Regions from separate parts of the Shewanella sp. 125m-1 genome, predicted to be linked through region 1. Evidence: predicted binding sites of a transcription regulator. Region 1 holds the regulator's gene; the other holds the start of a gene.
What was found. Region 1 encodes sigma-54, which starts transcription at its own class of promoters, with help from an activator protein. Its sites were predicted from a motif close to GTTGGCACGNNNNTNGNNT; they were not measured.
Positions count from the first base shown of each region.

Region 1 (3,427 bases):
GATAAAGGGTGCAGACGACGGGTCTCGTTATAACGTTTAAGTAGCACTTCATCGCTTGAGTTAAGGAAAAAGCTTAATAACTCGACCCCATCAGGCAGAAAAGTGAGGTGCTTAACCAGCTCATCTTTCTTTTCTGGCAGGTTACGAATATCGACACTGATGGCGACAAGCTTAGTGTTACCCGATAGCTCTTTGAGTAAGGTCCCCATCATTGGCAAGGGCAGGTTATCGACACAATAATAGCCGAGATCTTCTAGCATTCTTAATAGAACGGACTTACCTGAACCGGAGCGACCTGAGACTAAAACAAGCTTCATCGTATGATTACCTGATAGACATTAAACAAAATGTATGATTTTTGTGGTTATATTGTGTAAGTGTATAGATTAACTTTTTTAAGGCTGAAAGCAAGAAGTTGAGCGGGTGAATAAGAATAAATAATATTGCTGTAATAATTACTTAGGTCTTTAAATCATTTACCTTTTGTGTAAAAAAATAAATAACTTAAAGACCTGAGTAGTTAGCTATTGGGTAATGACTTGGTATAGTTCTGATTCATTGCTGGTCTTTCTCAACTGCTTAACCACCGCTTTATCGTTGAGTTTTTCAGCCATACAAGACAGTGTTGCTAAATGTTGCTCACACTGATCAGATGGCACCAATAAAGCAAATAGAATATCGACAGGCTGCTTATCGAATGAGTCAAATGGGATAGGAACTTCACATTTAACTAATACTGCAACTGGACGTTCTATATTCGACAGCCTTCCATGAGGAATCGCTATACCATTACCTATTCCCGTGCTACCCATTTTCTCTCGTGCCAAGAGACTTTCAAAGATCTCTTGTGAAGAAAGGGTTGGGTACTGGACAGCGGCAATGTCACTGATTAACTCCAGTACTTTTTTCTTACTGCCCGGAGTGGCGCAGGTAGTGCACTCCGGCTGCAGGATGGTACTTAGTTCCATCGTTAGTGTTTAGTCAGCTTCTCTTTGTGTTTAATAACCTGACGATCTAGTTTATCGATCAGGGAGTCTATTGCAGCATACATATCTGCATGTTCCGAAATAGCAAATACTTCCCCTTTTTTAAGGTGAATTTTAGCTTCGGCAATCTGCTGCATTTTTTGTACATTCAAAATAACGTGCACATTATTGATCTGATCGAAATGTCGTTCAAGCTTTGTAAATTTCTCTTCTACATAACCGCGTAGTGAATCGGTGATTTCGATGTGATGTCCTGTCAGGTTGATTTGCATTATCGATCCTCCATGTGCCTAATTTTGAGTTATAAACTCTTACGTTGGTTTGAGGGCGGGATCAGCATCGCTTCTCGATATTTTGCAATCGTACGTCTAGCAACTTTAATCCCTTGTTCAGCCAGAAGCTGGGCCATTTTGCTATCGCTTAACGGTTTCCTCTGGTTTTCAGCTGCGACTAATTTCTTAATAAATGCCCTAATTGCTGTCGATGAGCATTCTCCGCCATCGTCGGTACCCACATGGCTTGAGAAGAAATATTTTAGTTCAAAAATGCCCCTTGGGGTGTGCATGTACTTCTGTGTGGTAACACGTGAAATGGTAGATTCATGCATTTCAACAGCTTCGGCAATGTCATTGAGTACCATAGGTTTCATGGCTTCTTCACCGAACTCAAAAAAGCCTTGCTGGAATTTGACGATACAGTTTGTCACTTTCAATAAGGTGTCGTTGCGGCTTTCCAGGCTCTTTATAAACCACTTAGCTTCTTGCAGGTGGCCACGGATAAATTGACCGTCGGCCTGATTCGTTGTGCTACGCGCCATTGATGCGTAATGCTGATTAACATTAATCTTAGGCATATAGTCAGGATTTAGCTCTACCACCCAGCGACCTTTTTTCTTGCTGACAGACACGTCGGGAATGACGTATTCATCTTTACTGCGTGCAATGGCAAGCCCAGGTCTTGGGTTAAGAGTTTGGATCAGTGTGATCGCCTCACGTAAATCATCCTCTTTGAGTTTGGTTTTACGCATTAACTGCCTAAAATCACGCCCCGCAATAAGGTCTAAATAGTCTTTAATCAGTAATCTTGCATTTTCAATGTGCGGTGTATCTGCGGCATATTGTGCTAGCTGGATAAGTAGGCATTCACTTAAGTTGCGGGCGGCAACACCGATAGGATCAAAATGTTGAATTCGTTTTAAAACGGCTTCGACTTCATCGAGTTCAGTTTCAGGATCGCCCATCGCTTCGAGAATTTCGTCACAGCTCTGGGTTAAATAACCTCGTTCATCGATCGCATCAATAATCGCGGTGGCGATAGCAAGATCGTTATCTGAAAATGGGGTGAGGTTCTTTTGCCACTCAAGATGCTCATATAAGCCTTCGCTAGTCTCGCCTTGGAATGGCATGTCATCTTCACGACTTACGCCTGAGCTAGCATTAGAGGAAACGGTGTAGACTTCATCCCAAGTGGTATCCATAGGCAGGTCATCGGGCATGGAATCTTGGGTGAGGGCTTCGGAGGTGTCAACGCTTGCGCTATCTTGGGTGAGTTCACTATTAGAGTCATTTACAGAGTGATCTTCATCGTTGATCATATCGCCATCTGACTGCTCTTCATCTAGCTCCAGTAACGGATTAGAATCTAATGCTTGTTGGATCTCTTGTTGCAGCTCTAAAGAAGACAGTTGTAACAGGCGAATGGCCTGTTGTAACTGGGGAGTCATAGTGAGCTGTTGACCCATTTTGAGCTGGAGTGACGCTTTCATTTTACCGCTATTCCCTACACTGTAGTTAAACGTTAAAGCTCGTTGAACTGGCGAAGGTTGCTCAAAAACTCAACACGTTGATTTTTTTTGGAAATAATTCCATATTGAGTTTTTCAGCTTCCATACTGTGAATTAACTATAGCCTGAATTGTTCACCTAAGTACACCGCTCGAACCTGTTGGTTGTCCAAGATTTCGGCAGGTGTACCTTCAGCAATCAGATTTCCGTGGCTTACTATGTAAGCACGCTCACAAACGTCCAAAGTTTCGCGAACATTATGATCGGTGATCAGTACGCCCAGACCGCGACTCTTAAGTTGTTCAATAATTTTTTTAATATCGATAACTGAAATGGGGTCAACACCCGCGAACGGCTCATCTAACAAGATAAACTTTGGATTAGCTGCGAGTGCCCGAGCAATTTCTACCCGGCGGCGTTCGCCTCCAGACAATGCCATACCTTGGCTGTCACGAATGTGAGTGATATGAAACTCTTCGAGTAGATGCTCAAGTTGTTCTTCACGTTGCTCGTTATTGATGTCATGACGAGTCTGTAAGACGGCCATGATGTTGTCACGTACTGACAGCTTTCTAAAAATACTGGCTTCCTGAGGTAGGTAACCGATACCTTTACGGGCGCGTAAATGCATAGGATCGAGCGTAAGATCGTCATCATC
Region 1 covers NZ_JBRILT010000010.1:13,458-16,884, reverse strand. Annotated here, with positions in the region: gene rapZ (RNase adapter RapZ) at 1-317, opposite strand, end outside; gene ptsN (PTS IIA-like nitrogen regulatory protein PtsN) at 525-968, opposite strand; gene hpf (ribosome hibernation promoting factor) at 971-1,258, opposite strand; gene ACVBIK_RS06820 (RNA polymerase factor sigma-54) at 1,288-2,751, opposite strand; gene lptB (LPS export ABC transporter ATP-binding protein) at 2,888-3,427, opposite strand, start outside.

Region 2 (3,427 bases), on a different contig from region 1:
CAAACCGACTCCGACCTCGCCTCACTTTATTGGTATTCAACCACAATTGAATGGAGGTAAATGCATGCATTTGGTGTGTATCTGTATCTTGATTAAAGCCCTCGAAATGCTGCTTAAGCTGACCGTTATCACTTAAAATAACAAGCTGCTGAAACATACTATCGAGAGCACTACTTTCAACTTCCCCTTTAGCCGCTTTATCTGCAGTATTCATCAAAATACCGATAGCGGTAAGACCGAGTTCCAGCGGTTGTTCAGGCTTTAACAGTAATTGAATTGAATAATCATAAGCTTTTTGGGCCCAAAGTGGTGTCGCCTTGTAGCTACGATGATGATTAATTGCTGTTCGCTGCAAACTAAATGCATCGGGTCGAAGCAAAATATTTCTCGCTGCCTCAGGGCAAGATAATGATAGGCTGTCATAGCGATCCCCCCCCCCTCATATGCGACATTCTTGGATAGGTCTTGCAAGTATTACTCAGCAATGCCTCCCCGGCCTTAGCATGAATTTGGCAGAGTTTATTGTCATCTAAAAAGCCACATGCCCCCTCTTCATTCAATACCGCTTGAGCCCACACCTGATCACTCTTTTTGACCTTTTTCAGTGCCGTTTTAGCCAAAACCTTAAGCTCGCTATGTGCCAAGGTTTTTTTATAGCTCTGCTTATCAATATGGATATTCCAGCCATAACAGCAACTGTCTTCACACTCGCCGCCAATACAGCTGAAGTTAGTGACGAAACTGGGTCTAATGAGTGAATGCTTCATTATTGCTCTCTTTATTATCAAGTTTTGGCCAAGCCTAGATATGCTTATTAAGAGCGACCAAAACACCGATTAACTAAAGTCTTTTTTGTCATTCACCAATTATAATTAAAAATATTTAAATCTTTAAATTCATGGAGATACACTTGCCTCAATAAATTAAATCACCAATTGCTTTCAGTTTTCATTTAGCGCGTCGTTTTAAGATTATAGAAACCAAACAATCAGTAAAACTCAAAGGAATATCCTATGTTATCTGTAATGACTAACAACGCGTCTAACATCGCTCAAAATGCTGTCACTAAAAATAACGACCTACTTAGCAACGCTATGGAGCGTCTATCTACAGGTCTTCGCATCAACAGTGCGTCTGACGATGCTGCTGGTCTACAGATCGCATCTCGCTTAAACGCTAACGTAACCGGTATGGAAGCGGCAAACCGTAACGTATCTGACGCAACTTCTATGCTACAGACTGCCGATGGCGCATTAGACGAGTTAATGACTATTGCTAACCGTCAAAAAGAACTAGCAACACAAGCGGCTAACGGCGTGAACTCTGCAGAAGATATTACTGCTATCGGTACTGAATATGCTGCACTAAACGAAGAAGCACAGCGCATCATTTCAGATACTGAATATAGCGGCAACGCACTGTTCGCTACTCTAGATGCCGGCGTAGATTTCCAGATTGGCGCATCAGGTGGCGAGACACTAACGGTAACATCTACTGTTGTGGCTAATGCTACCTTCACAGGTACAATTACAGACCAAGCATCTGCTGTAACTGAAATCGACAACGCTACAGCTATGATCGATGCCGTTGCTGCTGAGCGTTCTAACCTAGGTGCTAGCATTAACCGCCTAGGTCACACAGCATCTAACCTAACTAACGTTACCGAAAATACTAAAGCGGCTGCTGGTCGTATCATGGATACCGATTTTGCGGTAGAAACGGCAGCGATGACCAAAAACCAGCTACTCGTTCAAGCCGGTACTAACATCCTGTCTTCTTCAAACCAAAACACTGGTTTGGTTATGGGTCTATTGGGCTAATCTTCCCCCCATTCTCCCAACTTTCTATCAAGGGCCTTCTGGCCCTTTTTTTTGGCAACAAATTCCCCGCAAAACTTCAGTGCCCCTAGCTTGAGGTCGCCTTACTTATTACATGGTTGTAGTGAACATAGTGCAATAGTCGCAAGCGGAAGCAGTACTTCCCTTTAAGCGTTAGTAACGGAAGGAAAGTTAATCCGCCACATGCAGCTAAAGATTTAAAGAACATGTAAAACATATACTTAACTATTGGCACAAAGATTGCCATTTGCATTACAGCAAGATTGGAGGATCAAATGATTTCAGGTATGGGTGGCGCCTCATTCGCCGAACAGCTTATCGTCGCAGAACGCATGGGTAAAGATCAGATATTTGAAAGCAATATGACCAAATATGAGTCGCAACTCGATGCCTATAAGATCCTCGAGCGTAGTCTAAATAGCATGACCAGCAAACTAGAGACAATTGATGGTGACGCTTTCGAGAGCAAAACCTCAACCATTAGTGATGATAATGCCTCAATCACGGTCGAAAGTGGCGCACCTACCGGTAACTATGATCTGCATGTTAAGCAACTAGCCCAGGCACACCAATTAACCAAGAGCTTTGCCAGCGAAACTGAAGTCCTACCGACAACGGGCATGCTAAGCATTCAAGTTGGTCCTAGCGCAGCTGACACCATAGAGATCGACATGGCAGTGCTCAATGCCGATGGCACAAAGACTGTTACCGACCTACGGGATGCCATCAATAACCATTCAGCTAACCCGGGAGTGCAAGCATCTTTGGTCAGAACGGGTGGCCAAGTCGAATTGATGCTGACCTCAAAAGAGACGGGTGAAGCAAACGCCATTGACGTCAAGATGGACGGTGCAGACTGGGGCATGACCGAACGAAAAGCGGCGCAAGATGCGCTGGCGACCCTTAACGGCATAGATATTCAGAGCAGCAGTAACAATTTAACTAACGTTATTGATGGTGTCTCTATTGAACTTAATAAAGTCCACGCAGTAGGTGAAAGCAGTAGCATTAAGATCAAATCTGATACTGACTCCAGCGAACAAGCAATTGAAGATTTTGTTGATATTTTCAATGACTTGATGGACGAAATAAATAAGTTAACTCGCTCCATGGGCAGTGAAGCCTTAGATGATCTTAATAATGAGAATGACGATAACAGCGACAGTGATGAAGATGAAGATAAAGACGAAGATGATGACTTCAACTCTTCAATTACCGAAGATCAGCTAGGCGTACTCAAGGGTGATTCGAGTATTCGAATGCTGCAACAGAATATGCGTGATGCCATTTTTGATGCTGCGCCAAACGGTATGCGTCTATCTGACATCGGTGTAGAAATGGGCCGTGACGGCAAACTCGACATTGACAAAGATAAGTTATCTAAAGCACTAAAAGATGATCCTGACGCGATACAAGCCATGTTTACCGATTCTGGCAGCTATATAGACAGGCTCGATACCATCATCGACCCCTTCACCAAGTTCCAAGGCTCGATGGATCTCAAGCAAGACAACCTTGAGAAACAGATCGAGAGAGTCGAAACCAGTATGGATACTCACGACAGACAGATGGAACAAAGGTATCAAATT
Region 2 covers NZ_JBRILT010000017.1:74,407-77,833, forward strand. Annotated here, with positions in the region: gene fliB (flagellin lysine-N-methylase) at 1-379, opposite strand, end outside; gene fliB (flagellin lysine-N-methylase) at 420-767, opposite strand; gene ACVBIK_RS10005 (flagellin N-terminal helical domain-containing protein) at 1,014-1,820, shown strand; gene fliD (flagellar filament capping protein FliD) at 2,114-3,427, shown strand, end outside.
Region 2: fliD (flagellar filament capping protein FliD) is a predicted target of sigma-54. The motif match lies at 2,066-2,084, and genes of this name have one in related genera.